Regions from separate parts of the Sporosarcina sp. CAU 1771 genome, predicted to be linked through region 2. Evidence: riboswitches for the same ligand, from Rfam matches in the RefSeq annotation. Region 2 holds a riboswitch; each other region holds the start of a gene.
The links. A riboswitch is a leader RNA that binds a small molecule or an ion and turns the genes downstream of it on or off. The one in region 2 is predicted to bind cobalamin.
Positions count from the first base shown of each region.

Region 1: linked by a shared signal. The riboswitch ahead of ACXYMX_RS03425 (ABC transporter substrate-binding protein) and the one ahead of ACXYMX_RS02690 (ribonucleoside-diphosphate reductase subunit alpha) in region 2 are both predicted to bind cobalamin.
Region 3: linked by a shared signal. The riboswitch ahead of ACXYMX_RS11200 (DUF4430 domain-containing protein) and the one ahead of ACXYMX_RS02690 (ribonucleoside-diphosphate reductase subunit alpha) in region 2 are both predicted to bind cobalamin.

Region 1 covers NZ_JBTLRN010000002.1:168,678-179,501, forward strand. Annotated here, with positions in the region: gene ACXYMX_RS03385 (HD domain-containing protein) at 1-42, shown strand, start outside; gene ACXYMX_RS03390 (YwgA family protein) at 76-582, shown strand; gene ACXYMX_RS03395 (hypothetical protein) at 610-822, shown strand; gene ACXYMX_RS03400 (2-hydroxymuconate tautomerase) at 881-1,066, opposite strand; gene ACXYMX_RS03405 (YwhD family protein) at 1,135-1,653, shown strand; gene ACXYMX_RS03410 (transglycosylase domain-containing protein) at 1,951-4,008, opposite strand; gene ACXYMX_RS03415 (YwiB family protein) at 4,253-4,678, shown strand; gene argS (arginine--tRNA ligase) at 4,675-6,342, shown strand; cobalamin riboswitch at 6,829-7,011, shown strand; gene ACXYMX_RS03425 (ABC transporter substrate-binding protein) at 7,132-8,130, shown strand; gene ACXYMX_RS03430 (FecCD family ABC transporter permease) at 8,123-9,118, shown strand; gene ACXYMX_RS03435 (adenosylcobinamide amidohydrolase) at 9,120-10,589, shown strand; gene cbiB (adenosylcobinamide-phosphate synthase CbiB) at 10,592-10,824, shown strand, end outside.
Region 2 covers NZ_JBTLRN010000002.1:6,950-17,773, forward strand. Annotated here, with positions in the region: gene ACXYMX_RS02670 (ABC transporter ATP-binding protein) at 1-444, opposite strand, end outside; gene ACXYMX_RS02675 (ABC transporter permease) at 645-2,021, shown strand; gene ACXYMX_RS02680 (ABC transporter permease) at 2,035-3,537, shown strand; gene ACXYMX_RS02685 (ABC transporter substrate-binding protein) at 3,583-5,397, shown strand; cobalamin riboswitch at 5,513-5,691, shown strand; gene ACXYMX_RS02690 (ribonucleoside-diphosphate reductase subunit alpha) at 6,178-8,400, shown strand; gene ACXYMX_RS02695 (flavodoxin) at 8,385-8,825, shown strand; gene ACXYMX_RS02700 (ribonucleotide-diphosphate reductase subunit beta) at 8,804-9,841, shown strand.
Region 3 covers NZ_JBTLRN010000016.1:18,791-29,614, forward strand. Annotated here, with positions in the region: gene ACXYMX_RS11200 (DUF4430 domain-containing protein) at 1-2,924, opposite strand, end outside; cobalamin riboswitch at 3,116-3,305, opposite strand; gene ACXYMX_RS11205 (flavin reductase family protein) at 3,656-4,132, opposite strand; gene ACXYMX_RS11210 (betaine/proline/choline family ABC transporter ATP-binding protein) at 4,419-5,555, shown strand; gene ACXYMX_RS11215 (ABC transporter permease) at 5,557-6,204, shown strand; gene ACXYMX_RS11220 (glycine betaine ABC transporter substrate-binding protein) at 6,204-7,091, shown strand; gene ACXYMX_RS11225 (trypsin-like peptidase domain-containing protein) at 7,407-9,071, shown strand; gene ACXYMX_RS11230 (AMP-binding enzyme) at 9,327-9,503, opposite strand; gene ACXYMX_RS11235 (SDR family NAD(P)-dependent oxidoreductase) at 9,571-10,383, opposite strand; gene ACXYMX_RS11240 (MaoC/PaaZ C-terminal domain-containing protein) at 10,567-10,824, opposite strand, start outside.

The DNA of each region.
Region 1 (10,824 bases), 160 kb from region 2:
CAAATTTTAAACCTCATTAATAAACATGCCACGAAGGATTAATTGCTTTGAGGCGGATTAGAAAGGGTGGCTATTTTGTTACAAGAACACGCAAAAGTTGTGCAGTTTATTTCATTGGCAAATGAAGTGACGGGAAGAAAGAAATTGCAGAAGATGATTTATATAGCGAAGAAAATGAATTTCGCATTTGATGAAAAATACGAGTTGCATATGTATGGTCCTTATTCAGAAGAATTAACGCTTCGTGTTGAAGAGCTATGTGAAATGGGGTTTCTACACGAACAATGCATAGACAAAGGTTCTTACGTTCAGTACAAATATGAAGTTACAAATGCTGGAGAGCGGTTTCTAGATACTGCGGAGGCGGCACATGAAATGTTGCTAAGTTGTATTGATTCGATGAAGGAAAAAAGTTCGAGGTTTTTAGAATTGGTATCCACGCTTCTTTATTTCGATCATCTTAATAGAGAAGAACAAATCGCTAAAGTGCATATTGTGAAAAATAAACTAAACTTCACGAAAGAAGAAATGGATAACGCATTTGCATTCATCTCAGAAATGGAAGAGTTTTCGGTGAATTAAACCTTAAATTGGATGGGGAGACAGACAATGAGTGTTCTAAAAAGCAGAGTTTTTAAAGGTGTTTGGTCGATTGTAACAATACCTATAGTTGTCGCCTTATTTCTGATGTTAACAACGAGTTACTTTAATACGAAAGAAATAAATCTACTCACATCGGGATGTTATGAAAATGGTGGAGTGGTGAATATGGTTATCCACAATAACTTGACAGGTAGTTATTCATTCGAGTGCGAAAAATAAAGTGAATACATATCGGTGCAAATGAAAAACGCTCATTTCTGAGCGTTTTTTTTACGTATTACTTATCTGCTGAACGGACTCCGGCGACGGCGTGGTCGCTTTTTTTCAATTCTTCAATAATCACATGGACACTTGTAGCAGGTGCTCCAGTTGTTTCAACGATCGCTTCAGTTACGCGTTCGCAAAGAGCTTTTTTCTGTTCGTCGCTACGACCTTCTAACATTTTCACTGTAACGTATGGCATACTATTTCCCCCTTCCTCATAAATTCCAGTATACTTAATATAATAACAAAGTTGGAGGGGATAAAGAAATGACGAACGAAGAGAAGCCAAAAACAAAATTAGGGTTTACCATTATAAAAGACGATCCAACAGATGGTCATAAAGGATTTGGGATTGGATCGTTATCACTGGAAAACGTTTCTCCCGTCATCATTGACGTTGAAGAGGAGATTGCGACGATTGAAATTGGAGCAATGCACGCAAGAAGCCCGTTAGAACGCGGCATTAAATTCTTACGCGAACGCGAACCTTCTGAAGGTGGAAAACAGTATTGGCTTGTGTGGGTCACAATTGATTACCAAGAAGAAGGTCCATACTATGCAGGCGTGACAGCTTGCGAAATGGTTGTAAATCGTGAGAAGAGACGGGGATACAAAGATTTTATCGAACATATGAATAAGATGGACAAATCGATAAAACGTCAAATAATCGTTGAGGAAATGGACGCAACGTCTAAAGAGGTTCTCGCGGATTTCCTTATAGGACATAACAAAGAATTATGGGATAGAAGTAAACCAGAACTGCATGAAGAGTTAGGGCGGAAATAAGTACACTTGTGAACGAAATATGACAAATATAAGATACTTCCGCTTACAAGGTTGAATGTGTACTTAAAAGGAAGTAAACTAAAATTATAGCTTGCGAATAAGCTAGGACAACCGGAATAGTTTATACAGACAAAAAAGGTTTCAGACAAACCCAAGCATGAGATCTTTTTTGTGAATGAATTCTATACTGGTAAAAAAGCTTTCTTCCTTCAACGTAAAGTTGAGGAAAGAAAGCTTTTTTGATGTTCATATATTATTTTGTACATAGTAACTGATCACGAAGCATTTAGTGCAGCGTCATTCAAAAAATGAAAAAGGGAATAGATTGAATGTCCTTCCTTTATTTTCGGCATTTGAACGGGTTTCTCGTAAAGATTTATCGGTGCATAGTTTTTGTGGCATATCCTTGTCTTTTACATAAACAAGCCGCTGTCGCTCGCATTCATTTACGGCAAGTCCACCTGTTTCAACGTCGATGATGACACCACTTACTCCTTTTGGAGGGATGAAGGGCTCAGGTGCCGTACCGCTGTGAACAGTTTCCATAAAATCAATCCAGATTTTTTTCGAAGGGGCAAAATCTTCTGTTTCGGTCAATTGTCTACCTATATCATAACCCGTCCATATTCCGGCTGTGAGCGATGGAGTGAACCCGATTAAATATTGATCTGAATTGGTTGTTCCAGATTTAGCTGCATAAGGTCTTGTTTGTTTATGGCGCATAGACAATCCAGTTGCTGTCGAGTAGTCATTAAAAACAGGGTCAAACATGCCGGTCATAAGATGTGTTAAAACGAACGCATCTTGTTCGGAAATTGCTTGCTTGGCAACTTTTTCTTTTTGCTCGTACACGGTTTTTCCGTTAGCGTCGGATATCGAAATGATGGTCCTCGGTTCGATTTGCGTTCCTCCAGAAGCGATTTGGTTGTACGCGCTTGTCATTTCGGAAAGCGTAACGTCCAGTGCACCGAGTGCAACCGCTGGAGATTGTGGGAAGACGGCTTCAATCCCAAGTCGTTCTGCGACGGAAAGGTAATTTTTGTACCCGATTTCCTCCAACGTTTTAACTGCAAACACATTGTCTGAAATGGCAATTGCTTGTGCGAGTGAAATTGGGTGATCAGCAAATTTGCCATTAACGTTTTTCGGTTCATAAGATGAGCGACCTTCATCATACGTGAATATTGTTTTTTCGGTAGATAAAAAAGTGAGTGGATTATATCCGTTTTCAAGTGCGGCGGCATATAAAATAGGTTTAATCGCCGAACCTGGTTGTCGTTTAGCTTGCGTTGCACGATTAAATTGATTTTCTGCGTAGTCAAGACCACCGACAAGTGAAGTGATGGCTCCAGTATCCGTCTCCATAGATATAAAGCCGACTTGCAACCCACTATCCGGCATCCAATTTTCCACTGTTTCTTCTGCGGTCTTTTGGTGATGCGGATTAAGTGTTGTACGAATTGTCCACCCGCCTTCAGCCGGGTAGCGTCCCTTTTCGGTTAATAATGTTTCGGCTTCTTTCCAAACAGCGTCAAGAAAGTAAGGAGCTACGCGCTTTGACTCTGCCCATTCTTTGTTTTTCAAAACAAGTACCGCGTTCTGTGCTCTTTCAGATTGCCGTTCGGTAATGTATTTTTGTTGCTCCATTAAAGAGAGAACGAGGCGTTTTCTTTCTGCCGATTTTTCTGGATTGGCAACTGGTGAATAAACGGAAGGTCCTTTTGCAATCGCCGTAATTACTGCAGCTTCTTCCAGTGTTAAGTCGATCGCTGATTTTCCAAAATAAAATTTACTCGCAGCTTCTACGCCGTACATCCCATGTCCAAAATAAATTGTATTTAAATAACCTTCTAAAATTACATCTTTGTCATAAAAGCGTTCCATTCGATACGCATACAATGCTTCGTTGATTTTTCGTTTCCAAGTCTTTGCGTGTGTTAAGTAAAGGTTTCGAGCATACTGCTGGGTAATTGTGCTGGCGCCTTCCGCTTTACTCATTGATTTAATATCCTTTAAAATAGCGCCCGCGAGTCGTTTATAATCAAACCCGTTGTGACTGTAAAACTTTTGATCTTCGGTTGCGATGACTGCATCGACTAGAAATGGCGACATTTCATTCAAGCTAACCCAATATCGGCGCTCCGCAGAGAAGTGGTCTCCGATTTGTTTTCCATCTTTATCAAGAAATACAGACGCTTTCGGCACGTTAAGTGAAGGGGCGCCTGTGATTTGTGCATACAATCTAAGTGAGAAAAATAGTGTAAACAATGCTGTGAAAACGGTAAGCGTTATTAACAAGAACCGGCGTATTGCCAGTTGTCTCTTTTTTTGTTTTACATAAACCGTACGCCTCATTGCATCCCACCTCGTCCACGTAATTGAATCTAGTATGCGAACTAGTGAACAAAATTAAACCCTTTATTATGAACATTTCTAACGAAAGAGTAGACATGATTGAAAAATACAGCGATAAAAGGATATAATAAGAAGATGTTTGATTTTATCGTCGATCAGCACGTGTTTGATAGTGGAGCACGATCATTTTAAAATGCACTATTTTATTTTTAATTAATGGAATTCACAAAAAGGGGTTGAACGTATGGAAAAGCAATACGTAACCATACAACTTAAATCATCGATTCAGCATCCTGAACAGGACGAAGAAACGCATAATTTACAACTAACCGGGGAATGCATTCAGAAATCGGGTAGACTGTATTTAAAGTTTGTAGAAACGCAAGATAGCGAAGCCGTTCAGACGACTGTTAAATTAGGTGAAGAAGATGCACTTATTATGCGCAGTGGGGCAGTAAATATGCGACTTCCATTTGAGTTAGAAGAAACCAGACCAGGCAACTATGGAAATGGACCCGCCGCTTTTGAATTAATCGTCCAAACAAAGCGACTTGAATTTGTGGGGAATGTTTCAAATGGGCAATTCAATGTCGGTTATAACTTATTAGCAGAAGGAGCAATCCTTGGAACATACAAATTATCGATTACATATTCGGAGGGAACAAAATGAACGCAGTAGAAAAAATTCAACAAGAAGTAAAATCAGCACTGCATGAAGCAGTACTCAAGGCAGGACTAATTGAAGAAGCGGATATGCCGTCCGTTATTTTAGAAACGCCAAGAAGTAAAGAAAATGGAGACTACGCTACGAATATTGCAATGCAATTGACGAAGCTAGCGAAAAAGCCACCTCGTGCAATTGCTGAAGCGATTGTAGAACATGTTGACAAAGTGAGTGCATCGATTGAAAAAATTGAAATTGCTGGACCAGGTTTCATTAACATCACATTGAAAAAAGACTACTTACAAGAAGTAGTCAAAACAGTTCTTGAACAAGGTGAAGACTACGGTCGATCGGATGCAGGCGCTGGAGAAAAAGTACAAGTTGAATTCGTATCCGCGAATCCAACAGGAGATCTTCACTTAGGCCATGCGCGCGGTGCATCGGTGGGAGATTCTTTATGTAATGTGTTGGACATGGCAGGTTTTGATGTGAAACGTGAATATTACATCAACGATGCAGGAAACCAAATTGACAATCTTGCCAAATCAGTTGAAGCACGTTATTTCCAAGCACTTGGTGAAGCGTGTGAAATGCCAGAAGACGGCTATCATGGACAAGACATCATCGAACTTGGAAAACGTCTCGTTGCAGAATTTGGGGATAAATATAAAGATGTATCAAAAGAAGAGCGTTTTGCGTTTTTCCGTGAATACGGCTTAACGTATGAACTTGCGAAGTTAAAGCAAGATTTGGAAGATTTCCGTGTACCTTTCGACAATTGGTTTTCTGAGACGAGTCTCTACGGAAGCGGAAAAATCGAAAGTGCATTAGAGAAATTGCGTTCGAATGGCCATGTGTTTGAAGAAGACGGTGCAACTTGGTTCCGTTCAACTACGTTTGGCGACGACAAAGACCGTGTGTTAATTAAAAACGACGGCTCGTTCACGTATATCTTGCCAGACATTGCCTATCACGAAGATAAAATTCAGCGTGGATTCGACAAGCTCATCAACATTTGGGGTGCGGATCATCACGGGTATATTCCCCGGATGAAAGCTGCAATCGAAGCGCTCGGATATGACCGCGATAAGCTTGAAGTCATCGTTGCGCAAATGGTTCACTTATACAAGGACGGCGAGCGCATGATGATGAGCAAACGTACAGGTAAGGCGGTTACATTACGTGAACTCGTTGAAGATGTGGGTCTAGATGCAGTTCGTTATTTCTTCGTTATGCGTTCTGGGGACACTCAAATGGACTTCGACCTAGATTTAGCGGTTTCGCATTCAAATGAAAATCCGGTTTACTATGCGCAATACGCACATGCTCGAATTTCATCGATTCTACGTCAAGCAGAGGAAATGAAGATTACTGCGAACCCAGAAGGTACAGCGTTATTGACATCAGAAAAAGGAATTGATTTACAAAAGAAAATCGGTGACTTCCCAAGTATCGTAGCAGATGCTGCGCGCTCTCGTTCACCGTACCGTGTTGCAACATATATCCAAGAACTAGCTGCAGCATTCCACTCGTTTTACAATGCAGACAAGGTGTTGGATCCAGAAAATGTTGAGCTATCAGAAGCGCGTTTGGCTTTAATAACAGCCGCTCGTACAACGATTGCGAACGCATTAAAAGTTATTGGCGTATCTGCACCTGAAAAAATGTAAAATTCTTTGCTGCCGCACTGAGGTGTGGCAGTTTTTTTTGATGAAATTAATAGTGCGAATGTCATGATTCGCCGATATATCGGTTGTGAGCGCCGATATCGTGAGCTGGAGCGTCGATATCGGGTCAGTTGTCGCCGATATATGAGACGCAACCGCCGATAAGTGACACTCGAGCGCCGATATATAATAGTAGAGAACAGGTTAAAACTAATTGGCGTATCTGATCCTGAAGAAATGTAAATTGCTTTGCCGCACTGAGGTGTGTCAGTTTTTTTTGATGAAATTTATAGTGCGAACGTCATGTTTCGCCGATATAACGGTTGCAAGCGCCGATATCTGGAGCTGGAACGTCGATATCGGGTCAGTTGTCGCCGATATACAAGACGCAAGCGCCGATAACCGACACACGAGCGCCGAAAACCAACAATAAACAGCCAGTATCGACAAAGGCGAAAAATGTAGTATAATAAAAGGCGAAAACAATTAAATAATCAAAAAAGTAAAGGTGCCCTATTCTCAAGATAGGGTTAAAAGGGAAGCCGGTTTAATTCCGGCGCGGTCCCGCCACTGTAAGTGTGAGCCAATCGTTTTAGATCACTGGAAACTTCCGGGAAGATGCGATGCGCTAGGAGCACAAGTCAGGAGACCTGCCTTTACGAAGTCACCTTGATACCTACGAGGATTAGGTTGGTGTAAAACTGCATATTTTTATGTGCTGATTTTTACCCTAACAAATCCTTCGTGCAAGCGAGGGGTTTTTATTTTTTGAAAAAACAGGAGGAAAAGAAAATGAGTAAAGCAATTAAGTTATGGTTGTTAGCCGTGCTAGCAGTATTTTTATTAGTCGGGTGTGGAACAGGTTCTACTGAAAAAGAAGAGACACCTGAAGTTGATGAAACGCCACAAGCTGAAGTCGAGAAGCCAGAAGAAGAGGAAGTAGTCGAAGAAGCAGCATTTCCAATTACGTTAACAGATGCTGTTGGAAACGAAATTACATTTGAAAAAGCACCAGAGAAAATTGTATCTATGATTCCAAGTAATACAGAAACATTGTTTGCATTAGGTCTTGGTGATCAAGTTGTAGGCGTCAATGATTATGACAACTACCCACCAGAAGCGCTTGAAAAAGAAAAAATTGGCGGCATGGAATTTAATGTGGAAGCAATTGTTGCCATGACTCCTGATATCGTTTTTGCTCACGAATCTGGACTTGGAATGGGCGATGAAGGTCTTCAGCAAATTAGAGATGCGGGAGTTTCTGTGTTTGTTGTGAAAACTGCAAACAATTTTGATGAAACGTATGCTGCAATTGAAACAATTGGACAAGCAACAGGTAAAACTGAAGAAGCTGAAGCGATCATTACAGATATGAAAGCACAAGTGGAAGAAGTACTTGCAAAAATTGCAGATGTTGAAATAGAAAAAACAGTATTTGTTGAAACGTCTCCTGCACCGTCAATTTATACGCCAGGAAAAAACACATTCATGCAGGAAATGCTTGAAATGCTTAAAGTTGAAAACATTTCAGCTGACCAAGATGGATGGTTCGCTATGGAGCCAGAGGAAATTGTGAATCGCAATCCAGACGTTATTATTGTGATGTATGACTACGTTGAAACAGCTGTAGAAGACGTTTATGCACGTCCAGGTTTCGACACAATTACTGCAATCAAAGAAGAACAAGTGATTCAATTAGATGAAAACAAAATAAGCCGTACAGCACCGCGTTTAGCAGAAGGCTTGGAAGAACTTGCAAAAGCCATTTATCCAGAGGTATTTGGTGAGTAAATCAAGCGTTGCCTACCTAGTGTCCGCTGCCACGCTTCTTGTGGCGGTGTGGCTCGGGGTATCCATCGGGACAGTTAAAATCCCGATCAGTACGTTTTGGAATGCGGAAGCGAATGAAGTCGCATCGAATATTTTATGGAATATACGGATGCCACGTGTTGTGTTAGCAGGCCTTGTAGGAGCAGCGCTAGCTATATCGGGAGCAGCTTTTCAGGGACTACTTAAAAATCCGCTCGCGGACCCATATACACTTGGAGTGTCATCCGGAGCATCTGTTGGTGCTGTGATGACACTCTTTTTTGGCATTTCCCTTCCATTTCTAGGTACATATACGCTACCCATATTCAGTATGGTCGGTGCAGCAATAACGATGTTTTTAGTCATGGGTTTTGCGCGCTTAGTTGACCGCTCGATGAAAATGGAAACGATTATTCTCACAGGAATTATTTTCGGTTCGTTTCTCGGATCGGTTTTATCACTAATGATTGCGCTTACTGGGGAAGAACTTCGCCAAATTATTGGTTGGCTTCTCGGCAGTGTATCTATGCGCGGTTGGAATTACGTTTATATGATTTTACCTTTTGTCGTCATCGGTTTCCTGCTGCTTTGGTTCAACCGCAGGGAACTTAATGCGATGTTGTTCGGTGAAGAACGTGCGCATCATTTAGGTGTCAACGTGAAACGTCGAAAGTTCATGATCTTAATTGGTGGGTCTGTGTTAACGGGCGCGGCAGTTGCTGTATCAGGAACAATTGGTTTCGTAGGTTTAGTTGTACCTCATATGACGCGTCTATTATGGGGGTCCGATCATCGTCATTTATTGACGTTATCCTTCATGAATGGGGCGTCACTCCTAATCATTTGTGATCTTGTGGCACGCACAATTATTTCACCAACAGAACTTCCAGTTGGTGTCATTACCGCATTTATCGGAGCTCCGGTATTTGCATTTATCTTTTATAAACAAAGAAGAAAGGGGGCTATGTGAGATGCTGCATGTCGAAAATATTTCAGGTGGTTACGGCAAAGAACCTGTAGTTCAAGCGATTTCATTTCATGTGAATAAAGGGGAAGTACTCGGTATCCTCGGACCGAATGGAAGTGGAAAGTCGACGCTGTTGAAAGTGATTTCTGGAATCCTCGCTGCACAGGAAGGAACGGTTACGGTTGACGGGAAAGTAGCGTCTGCCTATTCACAGAAAGAATTCGCAAGAAAAGTGGCGGTCCTACCCCAATTACATGCACATGCTTTCTCTCATACGGTGCGTGAAACCGTAGAGCTGGGCAGGTATCCGCATCAGTCCGGCTTCTTTTCGTCTTGGTCAGCAGAAGATGAACGTGCTGTGAACGAAGCTATGGAAAATACGGCAATAACGCGTTATCAAGATTCGCCAATCGAACTTCTTTCAGGTGGTGAGCAACAACGTGTTTTTGTGGCTCAAGCTTTAGCTCAAGAAGCTCCGGTTTTATTGTTGGATGAACCGACAAATCACTTGGACATTGCGCATCAGCAACAGCTTATGGACACGATTCGAAAACAAGCAGTTGAAAAAGGACTCACGGTTGTTTCGGTGTTTCATGATATCAATTTAGCGTCGTTGTATTGCGACCGCTTGTTGTTAATGGAAGACGGGAAAATATCGAGAATCGGAGAGCCACAAGATGTAGTGAAAGAAATGGCGATTCAAGATGTTTACAAAGCGCGTGTTAAAACGCAACCACACCCTGAATTACCGAAACCACAAATTACGTTGCTCCCGGATACAAACGGTGAAAGAAAATCGTTTATCGTGTCCAAAGAGGACTTCTCGATTTCATCAAAGTACGTATCTTTGCATGCGGAAGGTCCACTCAAAACATTATCTTCTGCTGTCCACAATGCGGGCATGGGCTGGTATAGAACATTTGTCAATCGGCACGTCGATGCCAATTATATGTGTGACGATGTCCAACTTGAGATGAGAGCTTATCTGGAAGAACACGGATTTCATACGCAAGAAACGGTAGGAATGATGACCGCTGTTACGACAGAGCATGCGGAAGTTGAGGAATACAAAGGTGATTTTGGTTCAGTTCTTATCGCAGTAACTGCGGGGGTTGGCAACGCAGTTGATGTATCCGAAGCACTTAGCCGAGACCGAGAATTTAAAATTGGGACAATCAATACGTGGGTCATTATTAACGGGCAGTTGCCAGATGAGGCCTTCATTCAAGCAATGATTACGGCAACGGAGGCGAAAGCGAAAGCCCTGCAAACGGAAGCCATAAAAGATCCACTAACCGGAACAATCGCGACAGGTACGTCTACGGACAGTTTACTCGTTGCAGCAACTCAACACGGCACTTATTTGCCCTATGCAGGTCCGATTACAGACATAGGAAAACACATCGGCCACGGCGTTTATGAATGTACGGTCCGAGCAATTCGGGCGTATAAGAAAGCTAAAGGGTGGGCGTAATGATTCAGGCACATTTTATTGCAATTGCAATCGGATTTCTACTCGATCGACTCATTGGGGATCCACCCAATTGGCCACATCCGGTTCGCTGGATAGGGACATTTATTTCCAAGCTGACGTCTGTGTTAAATAAAGGGCGATTCCGTATCTTCAAAGGTGCTTTAGCTCTATTTATTACGACAAGTATTGTTTTTGGTTCCGTATTAGTCATTGTTGGACTTTCTTATACCATACA
Region 2 (10,824 bases):
ACGTGCCTCACTATCTTTAATTCCAACCAACTTTAAAAGTTCAATAGACTGTATTTTAGCGTCTTTCTTTGATAAATTCTGATGTTTTATTAAGCTTTCAGCAATTTGCTTACCAATTCGTATTGTGGGATTAAGGGATGTCATCGGGTCTTGAAAAATCATGCTGATGTCACGACCACGAATACTTTCCATTTCCTTTTCAGTTTTACGGGCTAGGTCTTCACCTAGGAAGGTTATTTTCCCGTCCTTTATATAGGATGGAGGGGATGGAAGAAGGCGCATAATCGATCTGGCAGTGACACTTTTTCCATTACCCGATTCTCCTACAATTCCTAATGTTTCACCTTTTTTCACATCAAAGCTAACGCCCCGGACAGCTTCGAAGACATTCTCCTTTGATTCAAAAGAAACGCGTAAATCTTTAACCGTTAAAATGGTTTCCAAATGACACACCTACCGATTGTTTAGAGTTGGGATTGAATGTTCGCTTTATATTGACTTACATATATAATTAAAATATACTTTACTATACTAAACTGAATTAAGCAATATAAGGGGAGGAGGGCTAAAATAAGGTGGAAAACAACAAGTCAGTGGCAGCAAATTTTAAACCGAACAATGCTCTTCAACATTCTTATAGTAAGATGCAGATTCACTCCACTTATAAATACTTGATTTGGATTTTAGGATTGCCTCTACATATCTTTCTAGTCCTATTCTATCTATTCAACAAAAGAGATACGAACTATGGGATAGTCTATTCAGAAATCGAAAAGACGTTGAAAAGCAATGGTTTCAAAGAGAAACTGCGGCTAGATTTTTACAATCAACTTCTACAAAAACAGTCCTTTTTTTCACAGAAAGTAAGCGAGCAAGAGACTGAAAAAGAAGCAGAGAAATTAGCCGAAGAACGATTTGAAAAAGAAATACAACAACGAACAATGAAGGAACTTGAAGAGAAAGGTCTGAAAAAACAGACTTATTCTACATTCTTTGAGGGGTTACTTTCAAAGCCATTATTTCTAATCATTAGTTTTATCCCAGGAATATTGATGTATGTAATGTTATTCATTTTAAATAATTCATACGTCAAATTTATTTTCGAAAGACTAATAATGGGTGTGTTTGTTGTATTCGGGGTTGTTGTTCTGGTCTTTACAATTCTCTATATATCTCCATTCGATCCGGCAGCAAATATAATAGGGATTACGGGAACAAAAGAACAAATAGCGAATTTCAATCGTATATACGGACTGGACTTGCCTTATTTAACTCAGTTATGGAATGCTGTGAGGGGAATTTTCACGTTCGATTTAGGAAATTCGTTTGCGGGCAATGAGGATGTAGCGACTAGCATCGCAAATAAATTCCCGATAACGTTCAAAATCACGCTTTATGCACTTGTCATGGCAGTAGTGATAGCGATTCCAATCGGTATTATTTCAGCAACGAAATCGAATTCATTTCTCGATTATACGTTTATGTTCATTGCACTTTTAGGATTATCAATACCAAACTTTTGGCAAGGACTTATCTTCATTCTAAACTTCTCGATTAAATTACAATGGTTGCCAGCAACCTTTAGTCCACAAAACAGTTTGTCGATCATTATGCCAGTCGTCGTACTGGGAACGGCACTCACGGCTTCCGTAGCGAGAATGACGCGTTCGTCGATGCTGGAAATCATCAATGAAGATTATATTATTACAGCGAAAGCAAAAGGGTTGAATCAGAGACAAGTTCTCTGGAAACATGCGATTGGAAATGCCATGATCCCGATTATTACGGTAATTGGACTTCTGTTCGGCGCAATGCTAGGCGGGGCGGCTGTAACTGAGAAGGTATTTAATATTAGCGGTATTGGTAGTTATATAGTAGATAAACAATTTATTCCTGATATTCCTGCCATTTTAGGCGGAGTTGTTTATATCGCAATTACCATTTCATTGGTAAATATACTCATTGATATACTGTACGCATTTTTTGATCCACGAATACGTTCCAAAATGAAGCAAAGTTAAAGCAGGTGAAATAATGGATGTAATGGAAAAGTTGGAAAAAAAGAAGGCGTTAAAGGTTTCATCGGAGTATACACAGGCGAGCTTCACGTTAGTTATCTCACTTGTACTTTCAATTATTTTTCTGTTGAATAGTTTTGATTTTGCTTCTAAAACACTTAAGCCTTTCATGTTTAGTGTGTTTGCAGCGTATGCTTTATTCACAGTTTTACAGTTATTCATAACGCTAAAAATCAAAAGTGATCTGATCAAGTTGGGGCATATCCAAAATTCAACAAGAAAGCTTGGATATCTTCAATTATTGAGCATTCTAACAGGTAATGTGATTATTGTTGCTTTTGCCTTTAATTTGATTAAAAAAAGAAAAACGACCGAGTATACGTTTGCGGTCTATGCACTACTTACTCAAATATTCATAGTGGGTATATCTGCACTGAATCTGTTTAAACCTTATGTATCCGACACATTTCTACCGGCCATGGGCGTACTACTTCTAATTGCAATTTTCTATTTAGTTACACTAATTCTAGTTGCAAAATACGTTGAAGCAGAAACGACGAAACCTTGGATGATTTTCATCGCTATCCCATTGTTGTTGACGGCTGTAACAGGTAATCTGTTTGCATTATTCCTAGGAATTAACCTTGTTATGAAGTCACGGAACTTTGACCTATCAACAATTGTCAAATGGGATACAATTTGGGGGAAAATTACCCGAAATACAACATCGATATTGGGTCTTTTCTTTATCGTAGTTATGCTTTCGATATCGGTTTGTAGTAATTTTACATTCGACTACAGCGTTGCCATTGAAAATAGTTATTCAACGATTTTACAAAGTCCAAGTATTCAATACCCACTCGGGACCGATAACTTTGGAAGAGATTTATTTTCAAGAATTGTATTTGGAGCGCGAATTTCACTAATCGTCGGATTCCTATCGACAATTATTCCAGCCGTTATAGGGGGAATGCTCGGCGCGTTTGCAGGATACTATGGCCGCCACACAGACAATGTTATAATGAGATTGCTTGATGTTCTTTATGCGGTACCTGGTATATTGCTTGCGATTGCAATTATTGCAGCTTTCGGAGCAAATACAACGAACTTAATTATCGCGCTCAGCGTAGGTTCCATTCCTACATATGCTCGAACGATGCGAGCGAACGTTTTAATGGTTACGAATTTAGAATATGTTGATGCTGCACGAGCCCTTGGTGAAAAGGATTTGTCGATTATATTCAAACATGTTGTGCCCAACTCGTTAGCCCCGATGATTGTAAAGTCAACACTAACAATTGGTGGTGCGGTTATTGCAACGAGTAGTTTAAGTTATCTTGGACTCGGAGTTGAACCACATATTCCGGAATGGGGAAATATTTTGAAGTTGGGCAGTACGTATCTTGAGTCCAATTCATATTTAGCGATTTACCCTGGTCTTGCGATCATCTTGCTAGTTCTATCTTTTAACTTTCTTGGAGATGGATTACGCGATGCACTAGATCCAAAATTAGATTAACCCGTTTTTAAAACAAAAAAAGATGATTCTCAGGAGGAATTTACAATGAAAAAAAGTATGTTATTAATAATGCTTGCCCTAGTATTAGTTTTATCGGCTTGTGTTAAAACGAAGTCAGACGTAGAAGAAACAGACAAAGGTGTAAATGATGGTGGGACAGATTCAGCTAAAGTTGAAATTGAAATTCTTGCAATGAGCAGCGATGAGGACAACCTTAACATCGTTCGCGATCAGCTTGTAAAAAATGGTTTTGATGTGAAAATTAATATGCAACCAGACTATGGTAGCTACAAAGCGCAACAAGATGCAGGAAACTTTGACGTTTCAATGAGTGGTTGGACAACAGTGACGGGGAATCCCGATTACGCAGTTCGTTCACTATTTAAAACAGACGGAGATTATAGCATAAATGCGGATTCAAAAATGGACGAATTAATTGACAAAGCAAGTACAGAAACACCAGAAGATTATGTTTCAACGTATAAAGAGTTTGAAGAATACCTAGTTTTCGAAAAAGCTTACATTGCACCACTTTTCAGCTCACTTAAAACACAAGCAGTGAACACAGACAAATTAGATATTAACTCAGTTCGTCTATCTAAATCTCGTTCACTTCCTTGGGAAGGTATCAAATTCAATGATGCATCAAAATCAGCAACAGAACCTTTAGTATTGTCACAAACTCAATCGACATTAACTGCATTAGATCCTGTTAAAGCAAACGATGGATCGATTAACATCATTAACACGAATATGCATGTGCGTTTAGTAAACTTAACGGACGACGACAATGTTACTTCTGATGGTTCATTATCTTTAAACCACAGTATTGCTGAAGGAAACTCAGAATACTACTTCATCTTACGTGATGACATTAACTTTGCGAAAGTAACTGACGGAGTAGCTGTAGATTCTGGGGAACGTGTTGGATTTGACGACGTGAAATTCTCACTTGACCGTGCAAAAGACAAAGACTCTGTTCCAGATCACCGTACGTATAGCTTACATGAGCACATTAAGGATGTTGAACTGGTAACAGATCTTGCATCACTAGAAGGAATTAAAGATTCTTCAGGTTCTTCAACAATTAAAGAAGCACTTGAGAATGGTTTAGAAACAAAAATCTCTGAATTAGTTGCTGAAAAAACAGCTTCAAACAACAAAGAAGGAAAATACCAAGTTGTGAAAATGACTACAACAGAGCCGTTCCCACAAGTACTAAACTATTTGGCTCACCAATCAGCTGGTATCGTTTCTAAAAAACAAGTTGAAAGTATTAACACATATGATGTTGCTACATTTGATGTAGATAAAGACATTCCTTACGGTGACGTAAATACAGTAACTGAAGGAAATAAATACGACAACCAATTATATACAAGTGGTCCATATATCATGATTACAAAAAATGATTACGATGCAAAATTCCAGAAAAACCCTGCTTACATGGTAGGAACTGAGAATGAGCCATCAATTACAAACGTTACAATGCGCTTTATTAAAGACAATGATAGTACACTTGCAGCTCTTCGTAACAGCGAAATTGATATGTTCTATGCAGTTCCTGAAACGAAGTTCGATGTAATTGAAGGCGACGAGAAGTTAGAGTTGCAAAAAATACCAAGTAACGCTGTAACGTACATGATTTTCAATACAGCAGGTCGTGACGTTGCTGAAAGCGAAGATCTTCGAAAAGCAGTTCTTTATTCAATCAATCAAGAAGATTTCATAACTTTCTACGGCGGGAACAAAGTAAAAGCATTCTCGACACTAAGCCCTCTAGTAGACACAGGAAATACTCTTGAAGCAGATGCAGCAAAAGCAAAAGAGCATTTAGACAAATACAAAGCAAGTAAATAAGTAGTGAATGACACCAGGTCTTCGGGCTTGGTGTTTTTTTGACTTTCGATAAATTCTAATTGCAAGTACGACCACAACATGTTAGGGTATAGTAAGTAAATAAGATACTACATATAGTGTGAAACGATGAATAGGTACCATAATCGGTTTAAAAGGGAATCCGGAATGTCGGAGCTGTCCCCGCAACTGTAAACGCTGACGACCACTTACAACGTCACTGTGGATAACTCCATGGGAAGGCAAGTGGAAGGACGACGCGCAAGCCAGTAGACCTGCCTTTTCATCGTCAAGCGACACTTTCTTCGGGGGTTGAGAGGTGGAAGCGAGCGGGTATCCGTGATCATTCCGTCTTTTTATGGATTTTTCACGACCTCATTCTGTTTCCAACTTACAAATCTATGAGCGATGGCTCTGCCGAAGAGGCGGATTCATCGCTTTTTTCTATGGAAAAGCGGAATTCTCCGTTCATGAAGGAACGCAACTTAAGTGCGCGACGTCCTGTCGCAACAGTTTCATGACCTAGGCCCCAGCAAAATGACTTGTGACCCCGAGAGGCTGGCGAATGCAGACTAGACACCGCGTCGAAAAGAACAAGGCAGTTTGCGAGGAAGCGAGATTCAGAAATCGCTCCGGCGCTCTGTGATGGCCTCCCGTAGGAAGCCCGCAAGAAGTTCACTGTCGGTCTTCCTACTTCGGCTCACACTTGTCGCTTCTACGCTGGATAAATTGAAATCAACAACATTATTTAACAAAGCCAATTTCAAAGGAGATGGATAAAAGATGACAACACAAGTGAACGTACGAGGAATAGAGCAGCTACTGATCGAGCTAGAAAATGAATTTGGTGTGGAGAAGATGGCTCCACTTATAAAAGTGAGTGAACGTTGGAGAAGTCGATTTCCTGGACAGAAGGACTCGGTTTGGGCAAAAGCAATGACGTTGGAAGCGATTAGCTTTGTCGCAGAAGATGAAACGTACTGGACGTTTGTTGCTTCGCGAATACTGCTGTACGAAGTATATGGAGATTATGAATTGCAAAATGGGAAGGAAGTCTATGTGAATTTTGCGGATCATGTTGAAACGTTAGTTGAAAAAGGATTGTATACACCAGTTCTAACTGAGAAATATTCAAGGGAAGATCTGCAAGCGTTAGGGCATTTATTGGAATTAAAGCGAGATAAGTTATTTACATACATTGGATTAAAGACATTTATGGACCGTTACGTCGCAGTTGATTTCAATAAAAAGGCGGTTGAACTTCCACAGCAACGATGGCTCGTGATCGCAATGACGCTCATGCAAGATGAAACTGTTGACCGTCTAGAAAAGATAGCGGAGTCGTATTGGGCGATGAGCAACTTATATATGACGGTTGCGACGCCGACGTTATCGAATGCAGGGAAAACGCACGGGCAACTATCGAGTTGTTTTATCGATACAGTTGACGATTCGCTGCAAGGAATTTATGACAGCAACACGGACATTGCCAATTTGTCGAAATACGGCGGTGGCATCGGTGTTTATATGGGGAAAGTTCGTAGTAGAGGCTCAGCGATTCGTGGGTTTAAAGGGGCTTCAAGTGGCGTGCTTCCTTGGATTAAGCAATTAAATAATACGGCGGTAAGTGTCGATCAGTTGGGTCAACGACAAGGGGCAATCGCTGTTTACCTAGATGTTTTTCATAAGGATATTTTCACGTTTCTCGATTTGAAATTAAATAATGGTGACGAGCGCTTGCGTGCACATGATATTTTTACAGGTGTTTGTCTGCCGGATATATACATGGAACAAGTCGAAGCACGTGGTGATTGGCATATGTTTGATCCGCATGAAGTTCGTGAAGTAATGGGCTTTTCGTTGGAAGATTTTTACGATGAAAAGCGAGGAAGCGGTTCTTTCCGGGAAAAGTACGAAGCGTGTGTAAATCATCCGACCTTGAGTCGTGAAACCGTTCCGGCGATTGATTTGATGAAGAGAATTTTGCGTAGCCAGTTGGAGACAGGTGTGCCGTTCATGTTTTACCGTGATGAAGTAAACCGTGCCAATGCGAATAAGCATGAAGGAATGATTTATTCTTCGAATTTATGTACAGAAATCACTCAAAATATGAGCGCGACAGAGTTTCAATCGGTCACGTTAGAAGATGATGTGATTGTGACGCGGTCAAAACCAGGTGATTTCGTTGTGTGTAACTTATCTTCGATTAATTTAGGACGAGCGGTTCCTGAAAATGTTTTGGAACGCCTTATCAAAATTCAAGTGCGCATGTTAGATAACGTCATTGATTTAAACAAGATTCCGGTTGTGCAAGCAGCTCGAACGAACTCGAGGTACAGAGGAATTGGACTGGGGACATTTGGGTGGCATCATTTATTGGCGTTAAAGGGAATTCAGTGGGAATCGAACGAAGCGGTTGATTATGCAGATGAGCTTTATGAGAAAATCGCTTATTTAACAATTTCGGCATCCATGGAATTAGCGAAAGAAAAAGGTGCGTATCCATTATTTGAAGGCTCGGATTGGCAAACTGGGGATTATTTTTCGAATAAAGGCTATGACTCAAAAAAGTGGCGTGAACTTCGTGTAGATGTCTCTACAAACGGTATGCGAAACGGTTATTTAATGGCAGTTGCACCGAATTCATCGACATCGGTAATTGCGGGCTCGACGGCTTCGATTGACCCGATATTTAAACCGTTTTTCCATGAAGAGAAGAAGGATTACAAGTTACCAACCGTCGCACCGGATTTAGATCACAACACGTATGATATTTACAGACGTTCAGCGTACATCGTCGATCAGCGGTGGTCTGTGAAACAAAATGCGGCAAGACAGCGCCATATCGATCAAGCCATTTCGTTTAATATATATGTGCCGAATACAATTCGTGCTTCGGTTCTACTTGATTTGCATGTCCAAGCTTGGAAATCGGGTATGAAGACAACGTATTATACCCGTTCGAGCGCAACGGATATTGCGGAGTGTGAATGGTGTCATTCTTAATCGCTTACGCATCTTGGAGCGGAAATACGCAAGAAGTGGCTGAAATCATCGAAGAAACTTTGGTCGGAAAAGGCGTGGACGTGCATTTGTACCGTATTGGAATTGGGGTCGTTCCAAATCCTCGGGAGTTTGACGCGGTGCTCATTGGTTCATTTACATGGGATAGTGGTTCGACGCCGAACGAGGTAAAAGATTTCGTCGCGGACGTCGGCTACAAACCCGATAATGTCTATGTTTTTGGAACGGGAGATACGCAGTTCGGGGGAGACGAGCTTTTCTGCGGGGCCGCGGTGAAATTGGCGCGATTTTATCAATCCAAACTAGACCCACTTAAAATCGAACAAAGTCCAAGAGGGTCACAGGAAAGTAAAATACGAAACTGGACGGAAGGGGTTTTACAACAATGGTTACACTTGAACGCGTAAAAGTATTAGATCCAGCACAACCGAATAAATCGACAGCAATTTTTGGTGGGGAAGCGAGCGGCATTTTAAATTGGAATGACTTAGCTCACCCGCACTTTTATATGTTAAGGCAACGTATCCGAGCTTTGTTTTGGACGGCCAATGAAGTCGATATGACGCAAGATGCGAAGCAGTTTCCGACATTGCCTCAGGAAGAACAGGCCGCTTTTTTAAAGATTATCGGTTTGTTAGCGACGTTGGACGGTCCACAAACGGACATCGCAGCTAGGATTTCGCAGTTTACAACGGACCCGTCGGTTAAATCGTTGATGGCTACGATTGCGGACCAAGAAAGTGAGCATAATCACAGCTACGCCTACGTTCTTTCTTCTGTAACGACGTTGGATAAGCAAATCGAATCGTTTGAAATGGGACGAACAGATTCAGTGCTTCTTCGGAGAAATGAACGAATCGTTAATGTGTACAATGAATTTGCCGAGCGACCGACGATTGAATCCGCTTTAAAAGCGATGGTCTATACGACTTTGCTCGAAGGACTTTTCTTCTACAGTGGCTTCGCATTTTTCTACAACTTGGCGCGAAATCAAAAAATGGTCGGCACATCGACAATGGTGTCGTATATTAATCGTGATGAACTGCAGCACGGGAAAGCAATTAGCGACATTTTTCGAGCAGCATTAGCAGAGAATCCAGAGTACAATACGGATGCGTTTACGGAGTGGATTTACGATCAATTTAGGCATTCCGTTGAACAAGAAGTGGCCTGGAGTCAATACGTATTAGCGGAAATCGAAGGCATCGACTTGGAAGAAATGGAAGGCTATATCAAGTACCGCGCGAATAAAATGCTGCGGATGCTCGGGCTGAGTGAAATCTACCTCGAGTTTACGGACAATCCAATGCGTTGGATTAAGGCGTATGTGGATAGCTTCGATGATACAAAAACAGATTTCTTCGAGCAAGCCTCAAGGCAATATGTGAAAACAAGTGATTTGAATGGGTTTGACGATTTGTAATAGGGAGCAAGTGCGCATGGCTGAGGCTGTGCGCTTTTTTTGTTGAGTGGGTTAGACGGGTTGTCCGGGGAAAAGAGTTTATTGTCCGGGGTATTCTCGTTAATGTGCGCGCAATCGTCGGAGATGTGCGGTGAATCAGTGGATGTCCGTGGAAAAGAGTTTATTGTCCGGGGTAATCACGTTAATGTCCGCGCAATCGTCGAAGATGTGCGGTGAATCAGTGGTTGTCCGCGGAAAAGAGTTTATTGTCCGGTGTAATCATGTTAATGTCCGGGCAATCGTCGAAGATGTGCGGTCAATCTATGGATGTCCGTGGAAAAGAGTTTATTGTCCGGGGTAATCACGTTAATGTCCGGGCAATCGTCGAAGATGTGCGGTGAATCAGTGGATGTGCGCGGAAAAGTGCTTTATGTCCGGGGTAATCACGTTAATGTCCGGGCAATCGTCGAAGATGTGCGGTCAATCCGTGGTTGTGCGCGGAAAAGTGTTTATTGTCCGGGGTATTCTCGTAAATGTCCGGGCAATCTTCGAGGATGTGCGGTCAATCCGTGGATGTCCGTGGAAAAGTGTTTATTGTCCGGGCTATTCCTGTTAATGTCCGCGCAATTGCCGAAGATGTGCGGTCAATCTATGGATGTCCGTGGAAAAGAGTTTATTGTCCGGGGTAATCACGTTAATGTCCGGGCAATCGTCGAAGATGTGCGGTCAATGTATGGATGTCCGTGGAAAAGAGTTTATTGTCCGGGGTAATCACGTTAATGTCCGCGCAATCGTCCGGGATGTGCGGGCAATCAGTGGATGTGCGCGGAAAAGAGTTTATTGTCCGGGCTAAGCTCGTTAATGTCCGCGCAATCGACTTTACTCCCGCACCAACAAATCCCACTCTCCGTTAACCACCTTCCAAATATGAAGAATGAGTGACATCATATGAATCTGTGATTAATATCACAGTACCTCATCCACGCTTAACTTATGATATAGAC
Region 3 (10,824 bases), on a different contig from region 2:
TGTCTTGCATCACCTGACAACAAGGTTTGTTCAGGACCAGCAAAGAACCTTAACTGCCCTTGAAAATTATAAATACCTGAAAGTTTGTTAGCTGGGAAAGAAAGCCCTTTAAAAGTTACTTTTACCTGATCTCCTGCTACAATTTCTTGACTAGGGTTTGTAAGATTTTCAATTCTTACGTCAAGTGGACGAGCTGTCATCACATGGTATTCAGCTTTGCCATCCTTTGCTACTTTAACAATATTGCGCCCTTCGGTTAACAAAGCTGTAAAAGAACCATCTTGATTTGATGTTACTCCATCCGTTGAAAACGTCGCTGTTCCATAAGAAGCCGTGTCTAAACCGTGATTTATTTCTGGGCTAAGCACACTGACCGTGCTACCTTTAGTAGGTGTAAATGTGAAATAAGCACCTGGCTCATCTTTAACGTAATAAACACTATCAATATCTGCATCAAAAATACCGTTTTGAAGGTTCATAATCGCATTGCCTGTTTTACCTTCATTTGCTTTTTGGTTGCGCTCTTGATTACTTTCGATGCCTGTTGAAATGCCTGTTTCACCTTGGCCAACTGTTACAACAAATAGACCGACATTTTCTGGCCAAATTGCACTAAATGCATCATCCGCATCCTTAATGTATGTTGAACCGTTTACTTTCAGCGCATCATAAGTAACTTTTACAATCGCTGTCCCATCTTTTAAGGCCTTTACTGTCGCATAGCTTCCTGGTTTTCCAGGTTCAATTCCCACTACATCATCACCTGTAATAATTTCATAATGAAAATCAGGCTCAAAGAAGTAGTTACTAATGCCTTCAATTAAAGCTTGCCAACTACGTAGAGGAAGTAATTTAAAATCGTCACCTTGATTTAACTTCAAATGATTTTGTTCATTAATATTTAAATATAGGTTGCCTTCGAGATACGTACCTTTATTTAAAATAGCCGTCGGTGGTAAAATATCTAGCTGCTCTTTCGTAATTTCCATTTTTGCATTTTGTGCATTCGCTGCGAAAGTACCTGTATTTGTCAGCTTTCCTTCTTGGTTCACACGGTAATTATAGGTCCCGTTGTTCGAAAGCTTGAATGCATATGTTTTTGTACCATCAGTATTGATTATTGCTTCACTTTCAGGTTGGATTTCCCCAAACGCGATGAAGTGTTTAACTTTTTGCCCCACAAACAATTCAGCTTCCTGTGGAATTGTGAATGTTACATTTCCTGAGAATGGAATTGCCACATTTATTGCTTGGGCTGATGATGCAATTGGTATTGTAATAACATTACTTAACGCAATAAATTCAGTGTGTTTTGCATCAGGTTCAAATGTATAGAAATATGTCTTCCCCGTAAGTGCCAAGACAGGAATTTGACCTTGTGCAGTTACTTCACCAAACTGTAATGACGTATCGTCTGGCGAATTCTGTCCCACTTTGACAGTGTAATCATTGTTTACAGTCCAACCTGCATTACTTGCTTTAAAATTAAGTTGGCGGAATTGAAATTCTTGATTTTCTTCGGCAGTAACTGTTAGTTGCCCGCCACCGACACTGTTATCGTTGCTATCAAAACCTTCATATCGGTAGTTCCCAACTTGTAGAGTTGTTGAATAAACTCTATACGGCCCTTCAACACCATCTCCGATACTGATTTCTTGTTGGTTAGCATCGTAGAGCTTAAGGCTAACTGCCTTAGGTGCAACGGTAAACTTTACTTCACTTTCAACAGATGATCCTGTTTTTAATCCAGCACTTTTTGCCTGATTAAATGCTTCCGTGGCTTGATTTAACGCTAAAACTTTCGCATCAATATTTTCTTGAATTGCTGTTTCATCTGCAATTAGATCCTGAGCAGATAGAATGATATTTACATACGCGTCTAATTCGGCTTGTGTTACCCAATTTTCAGTAGTGTCTATATCTTTTCCGTCTACACTTACTTTTACTAAGTCTTTGTTTTGCTTAGCTTCCTCAATCGCTGTTTGTAATGCTGTTTTATCAACTTCTTCTATTTCTTCTTTTCCATCTAATACATCGGTTAATTTTTCAAGTGCTGCATCGACACCTGCTTGGCTGCTTTCCATATTTATAAGCTGTGCGTATGCCGCATTATAAGCAGACTGTACATTTGCATTTGCTAAAATTTCGTTTTTGTTTGGGGCACTATTAATCTCTGCAACTTTTTCTGTTAGTGCATCTTTGTTGGCTGGATTAATATAACTATCTTCACCACTACCTCCGCCTAAATCACTTCCAAGGCCATGTACTGTAAACTGCCATCTAATGACGTCGCCATCTTCTGGAAACACCTGGGAGGCACCTACAGGGATAAACTCATTATTGACCGCTACCATCCAACCAGACATATTCGTGTAATCATATTGACCTAACCAATCAGATTTCGTTCGCCCATCAATTTGGCCAGATTTATCAAGAATGTATTGTGGAATTTTCACTTCTCCGGGATTTGGATCATAAACAGATGCTAAATAGAAGCTGTCGTCTATAGTTCCAGTGTTGCTATAATTCTCATCCCCTAAAAAGTCAACCAAAACTTGAGCAACTTTATCTCCCTTATTAAAAGGTACTTGAACAGGCTCTTTTATGTATCCTTGTCCTAGGGTAAATTTTTCAACAGAAATCGTCACGTAGCCGGCTGGTTCAGCCTCATCTAGTGCCATAATCTCGATTTTTGCACTATCATCCGTTGTACTTGAGTCGGGCATTTCTGTATCTATCCCGGTATCTATATCGGTGTCTATATCCGACCCTTCTTCATTTTCTTCATCAATAATAGTCGTGGAACTATTGTCCAATTCGTTCGATTCGAACTCCCGTACTTCTGCAATTGCAGCTGGTGATAATAGCGAGAATGATAAGATGAAAATCATTGCTATATTCAACCACTTTTTAAGAATACTCATTTTTTACCTCCTCAAATTTGTTTTACAAACCTGCACCTAACAATCTTCCTATTAGTCACAACACCCCCCATCCCTTGTATAGAAACCAAAAAGCCCTCACCTCCAGAAAAAAGAGATAAGGGCAGATGTATGCTCAATAAATAGACGAATAGATTGAAAGATACACGATGCTACCTTTTTCCTGGAAGGTATAATGCATGGATATCTTGGCAAGTCTCCTGACTTATGGGTTGAATCGTTTCTTCTGCCTTCCCAGTTTTTCAACCAGTGGCTGTGTAGAAGTCACTTCCCAATTACAGTGGCCGGACCGTTCAGGATTTTCACCTGATTCCTTATTAATCTTTTACCCGAAGGCAAAGAACCAAAATAGTTAGTATTTAGTTGTCATTTATTAGTATAGAAGTATTGGGAAATTTATGCAACTTCTATTTTCCCACTCCAAAAACCGTCGATATATTACAATCCGGTCGTTTCCCGCACAAAAAGGATTCCCCATAGAAACATTATTTACCAGAACTCCGTATTTTTTGTGGAAACGCAATGCCAGTGTGTGACATTGACGTTGTTTCAGACGGGACTTAAGTAATGATTCGCCGATATGTGGTGTGATTGCGTCGATATAAGCCCGATATGTGCCGATATACACTCCAAATGCGTCGATAAAACACAATCCTGTTGTTTCCCACATACAAAAAAAGAATGCCTCACGAATGAGACATCCCTCTGTTCAGTTACCACGATCGATTCCAAATAGGCGCTACGCTTGAGAACTTACCTTTGTAATAAGCAAGCGGATTTCCGTCGTCAAATTCCATAGATGTAACTTTCCCCACATAGATTACGTGGTCGCCGCCGTCATATGTCGCCCAAGGTTCGCAGTCTACATACGCTAGTGCGTCTTGTATGCGGTCTCCGTACTTCCCTTTTTCGAATGTAAAAGGTGGCTTATCAAATATCCGACCTGCAAAGTGCATTGCTGTATCTTGTTGGTTTTCTTTAAGAATATTTACAGTGAACGTATTGTCTTTTAAAAAATCGACTGCCTTCGTTGTTCGATCTACTGAAACGAGGACGAGTGGTGGATCAAGTGATACGGATGTAAATGAATTTGCAGTGAAGCCGTGCGTTCCTTGATCCGTTTCACAAGTTACAACTGTTACACCCGTTGCAAAACGTCCCATACAATCCCTAAATTCCTTCGTGTCCAAAGATATCACCCCTCGTGCTTTCTATTACAAATAGTATATGTGTATTTATTTATCTAGTCCATTGAAAATACTTTAAAACAAGAGATTAGCGGGGGAAAACACAGTTATTTATTTACAGGAATCCCTCTACCATACATTTCGTGGTGCGAAATATATATTTTTATGTTATACTGAGGAAGTAAGACATTAATCCGAACACTTTGATTACTCCCTTTTATTTGTATTAACTGCAAAATTAGTGGTTCATTCGGAAATAATATGTTTTTAAATATTATAGGAGGTACTTATGTTAAAGTTTGAAAATGTATCAAAAGTGTACGACGGTGGATTTAAAGCAGTAAAGTCCGTCAACTTTGAAATTGAAGCAGGTGAATTACTTGTCCTTATTGGGCCCAGTGGTTCTGGTAAGTCTACCACAATGAAAATGATCAACCGCATTATCCCCCACACAAGCGGAACAATCTCCATCAACGGCAAGGATATCAAATCCTACAACCAAGCCGAACTTAGAAGAAGCATTGGTTATGTCATTCAACAAATCGGCCTTTTCCCCCATTATACGATTGAAAAAAATATTGCTATCGTTCCTCAACTAAAAGGTTGGAAACAGGACGTTATTCAAGCACGTGTAAAAGAACTTCTTGAATTAGTTGGTTTAGATCCTGAAATTTACGCAACTCGTTACCCAAAAGAACTTTCAGGTGGTCAACAACAACGTATCGGTATTGCGAGAGCTTTAGCATCTAATCCTGATATTATTTTAATGGATGAACCCTTCAGTGCGCTTGACCCAATTTCACGGGAGCAGCTGCAAGGTGAATTGCTTTCATTGCATAAGAAACTGAAAAAGACAATAGTTTTTGTAACACATGATATGGACGAAGCGCTAAAAATGGGCGATCGTATTGCCATCATGAAAGATGGAGAGTTGCTGCAATTAGACACTCCTGAGAAATTACTTCACGAGCCTGCACACGGATTTGTTGAAGAGTTTATGGGTAAACACAGAATCATTCAAAATCCTGAACTCATGCCCGTTACTGAAATCATGTCGGAATCCATCGTTACTTCACTTCCGAATCGTTCTCCGGAAAGAGCCCTCGCTCTCATTCGACAACGAAAAATTACGAATCTTGTCATCGCCGATGAAGATAACAAACTACTCGGTATCGTGTCTGCTTACGATTTAATTAAAAAATTAGATAAGATTAAAACGATTGACGAAATTATGACTACTTCGGATGCTGTTTTACTTGATTCAGCTTCAGCAAAAGATGCAATTATTATGATTGACTCTTCAGCATACGGAATGATTCCAGTTGTTGATAAAGACCATAGAATATTAGGTCTCGTTACTCGCGGTTCCTTACTTTCCGCCATGTCCAGCCAGTGGACAGAAACGGAGGATGATTTAGTTGAATAACATGAATATATGGCAACAACTCGTTGAACAAACTCAATTACGCTGGGGAGAAGTGCTAAGTGCAACTTCCATCCATATACAGCTCGTATTTTTCTCGATGATCATTGCAACAGTTCTTGCGGTTACTCTTGGAATTGTCGTAACACGTGTACCTCAACTGAAAACAATTGTTTTAGGTGGAACAGGTATTCTTCAAACAGTACCAAGTTTAGCTCTACTCGGATTTATGATTCCAATTTTCGGAATTGGTGTAAAGACAGCTATTGCTGCACTATTTCTTTATTCGTTACTTCCAATTATGCGAAATACGTATACAGGAATTAAAGATGTTGATCCGGCTACGATTGAAGCTGCACGTGGTATGGGTATGACAAGCATGCAAATTCTAGTGAAAGTTGAACTACCACTCGCAATCCCAGTAATTATGGCTGGTATTCGAACAGCTGCAGTTATTAACGTTGGTAATGCTACACTTGCTGCCTTTATTGGTGCTGGTGGACTAGGGGACTTTATTTTCTTAGGTATTACGCGCGGAATCGATGGACTTATTTTACTTGGAGCCATTCCAGCCGCACTTCTTGCGCTCGTCCTTGAAACGTTCTTTAGTGCCGTTGAACGTTGGACAACGCCGGAAGGGTTGAAAAAATAATGAAAAAGAAATTAATTTTAAGTTTCGTAACGATTCTACTTGCGAGTGTTCTTTCGGGGTGTATTTTCATAGAGAAAGATTCACTTCGTCTCGGGTCCAGGAACAACACTGAAAGTATTATTTTGTCGCATGTTATGGGGCAATTAATTGAAGACAAGTCGGAAATCGAAGTTTTGTATAAAGAAAACTTGGGTGGATCATCGGTAGTATGGAACGCGATTACAAACGGCCATATCGATGTCATTCCAGATTATACGGGAACAATCGTTGTTACGTATTACCATGAAGAACCTGGTACAGCCGAAGAAACGTTGAAAATGACCAAGGAACTTGTTGATGGTGACGGTCTTGTCGCATTTAACACGTTCGGCTTTAACAATACGTATACACTCGCACTTGATGAGTCGATTGCTGAAGAAAACAACATTGTCACATTCAGTGACTTCGCTGCATATTCACAAGATTTTACGTTAGGTGCTGTGTTTGAATTTATTGACCGACCGGATGGTTTACCTGGTTTTCAAGAGGAATATGGTCTTTCATTTAAAACTGTAAAAGGAATGGACCATGGAATGATGTATCGCTCGATTAGTGCAAATGAAGTAGATGTTATTAACTCATACACGACAGATGGGCAGCTTCAAGTCTATGATTTACGAGTGTTAGAAGACGATAAGTCTTACTTCCCGCCGTATCATGCGCTTCCACTTGTTCGAAAAGAGACTCTCCAGGAATATCCTGAATTAGAAGAGATCCTTAAGCAACTCGAGGGTATGATTGATGAAGAAGCGATGCAAATCATGAACGGTAAAGTCGATAACGACGGCATGATGGTCGAAGTTGTTGCGAGAGAGTTTTTACAGGAAATCGGTTTGATTGATAAATAAGCCTGATAATTTTGGACGACTTCGATGGAATATCGAAGTCGTTTTTTTGTGGTTGATGCAGGACTTAAGTAGTGATTCGCCGATATAGTTCGTGTATGTGGCGATAAACACTAGTAAGTTGCCGATATAGGCACACGATACGGCGATATACACCCCATGTACGTCGATAAAAATAAAAGCCAGTCAGTTTTTTGTATTTACCAAAAAACTGGCAGAGACATAACTATTATGGATTCTTAAGATTTACATAATTGGTTATATATTACTACTCAGTGTGATACAATATACTCACCAACTAAAAGGGGATGAGGAAGAATGAGAGAATTAAAGAAATTCACTATGCTTTTCTCCATACTTTTTATACTTTTTTTACCATTAACTAAAACTGAAGCCGCAAGCAACTTTACCGATGTTCACCATTACCAAGATGAAATTGGCTACTTAGTCAATAAGGAGATTATTAAAGGCTACCATGATAGGACTTTTGCACCACTTAAAAGTGTTACAAATGCACATGTTGCCGTCATGATGGTGCGAACACTTCAATTGGATACCGCAAACATTTCGAACCCTGGATTTAGTGATGTACCAACCACTCACCTTTACTACAAAGAAATTGCAGCTGCTACTCAAAGTGGTTTATTCGCAAAAGGACAATTTTTCAATCCTGAAAAAGCGAGTACTCGAGGAGGAATGGCAAGAGCGATTGTTGCCGGATTAAATCTGAAAGGCGATACAACAATTTCTTTCTCGGATGTTTATTCAACAAATATAAACCGTGAATATATTTCCATTTTAGCCGACAACAACATTACCACAGGCTACACCGATGGAACCTTTAAACCAAACGATCCTCTAAGCAGAGCACATTTTGCCGTTTTCCTTTCAAGAGCATTGAATGATGAATTTAGACCTATTCCCTCTACAACTCTTACAACTTCCCAAATTAATGAATTGCACGACAATAAAATTGTAACGATATATACAGAACATGCTCAAAGCACTGGACAAGGCAGTGGTATTTTAATAGGTGAAGGCCTTGTACTAACTAATGAACACGTTATTGATCAAATGAAAAACGGGGTCGTGCGTTTTAATAATGGAGACATTGTTGATATTGCAGGAATCGTTCGAATGGACAAGAATAAAGATCTCGCTTTAATTAAGCTAGCTAAGAACATTCAAATGGAGAGCGTTACATTTAGGCCATTTAACCAGCTAACTAAAGGTGAAAAAGTAGTCGCAATTGGAAGCCCACTTGGTTATTCAAATACGATTTCCGAAGGGATTATTAGCGCTCTACACAGGGAAATGAATGGCGTTAATATGATTCAAACAACTGCTTCTATTGACAGCGGTAGTTCTGGTGGTGGACTATTTGATCAACAGGGTAGATTAATAGGTGTTACTACAGGAGGAAGAAAAGATAGTGTTGCAAATATTAACTTTGCTGTTTCTGTATCCGAATTAAATGATTGGGATTCAATCATTTCTTCGTCATACAACAACATCCCGATTCTTAACAATAAACCGAGCATTCCGGATACGAATTATTCTTCCGAGCTCTTCCGAAATGTTAAAATGGGCATGACTAAGAGCCAAGTAAAATCAGTCGAAACTGCTAGACTGATTAACGAAACTAGTACTTCTCTTCTCTATGCAGATACTTCGTACAGAGGTTTTCCAGTAGATGTTTATTATACTTTTGATAGATACGGATTAAGCAGCATATTCATCACTTTTCTGGGTACAACTACTTTCACTCTAGAAGAGTTAGAGTTATTATTTGAATACGTTCTCTATGAAATGGAAGAAGAGATAGGCTTGGCTGACTATTTAGATACAAATTGGCTTGATGATGATAACGGATATGATTTAATAGCGCATTGGTACTCTCCAGTAAAAGCTTCTTGGAGAATTCATATGACATATGATTACAAAGAAAACGCATCTATATTAATTATGAGCGATAATAATTAATCCCACAAACACTATACAAATTTTATAGGATATTAGACTAATCGATAAGTAAATACACGCAAATAAAACACTCCAAACGTTTGAAGCAATGAACGTGTGGAGTGTTTTATTATGGATAAATTATTATGAGTAACTAGAATTATTAATCTACAATTGATCATTTTACATCATCAAAAGGAAGTGAGACGAAAGAAAGCTTCGTTTCCCCGTCTTCAGCAATGCCCTCTATTCGCTTTTTTAACAACCAGAATTTACTTAGCTCTTTCTTAACTCACGCTTTAATATTTTACCAGAAGGATTACGTGGCAACGCTTTGATGAATTCTACCTCTTTAACTTTCTGAAACTTCGCCAATTTTTCATTGCTAAAGTGCATTATTTCTTCACCGCTACATTGTTGCTCTTCTTTTAATACTACATACCCTTTTTTTATTAATAATTAATATCCGACACTCCATTATTCACTAAAAATCTCCGGCATGCTTCTTGGAATCGTGTATTTATGTATACATTCCGCCACTGATATTAATCACATGCCCATTAATATAATTCGAAAGTGGAGATGCTAAGAAGAAGATGCTTTCTGCTGCTTCTTGGGCTGTTCCAACACGTTTTTGAGGGATGGATTGTTTAAACATTTCTCTAACTTTTTCAGGAATACCAACCGCTACACCATCGACAACTTCTCCAAGTTCTTTTGCTTGAGTTAAACGAGTGTCTATTACTCCAAAAGCGACTGCATTACAATTTATATTAAAACCTGCCCATTCTTTTGCTACGGTTTTTGTTAACCCAATTAATCCGGCTTTTGCGGAAGCATAGTTTGCTTGGCCGGCATTCCCCATAACACCTGCAAGGGAAGATACATTCACGATTTTACGGTGATTCACTATCCCTTGCTCCATTTCCGCCTTCGCTGCATCACGAAAATACGGGGCTGCTTCACGAATCAAACGAAAAGGTGCAATGAGATGAATATCTAACATTTTTTGAAATTGATCGTCTGACATTTTATGAATGACGTTATCCCATGTGTAGCCCGCACTGTTCACTAAAATATTCAATTTACCATAAGCTTCAATCGTTTTACTCATAATTTCTTTTGGAAAATCAACTGCTGTAATATCTCCGACAACTGCGATTGCATCTCCGCCTTTATCTTTGATAGCTTGAACTACCTCTTCCGCTGGCTCTCTATCCATATCGGAAATTACGACACGTGCCCCTTGTTCTGCCATCATTTCCGCTAATGCACGTCCCACGCCTCTACCTGAACCTGTTATAATTGCTACTTGCCCCTCTACTAATCTCATCAATAATTCCTCCCTTTTCTCCCTAAATAAATTAAACTAATTAGCCTTTATACTTCCGACTACGTCTAGTTACCTTCTAATTAATTGGAGTATAACTAGACGAATTTTATGCAAAAAACATCCGCTCAACATAGACATCAACGGTCTGTATAGTTTTTAGTTCAACTAATATAGTCCTCTTTTTCAATCATTCTTCGCGACAATAAATTGACCTGTTAATTTTATTTCATCGTCTTGATTTTTTACAATTAGTTCACCGATTAAGCGTTTTTCACCATTCTCTTCTGTTTCCTCTGTAATGTGACCGTTTACATTTAGTTGTTCACCGGGATAGGACATTTTAGTAAATCGCACTTTAAATTGGCGTAAATCTTTTCGTGGAAACCACTGAGTAAGTGCTTGTCCGGCAAAGCCCATCACAAGCATTCCATGAGCAATAAC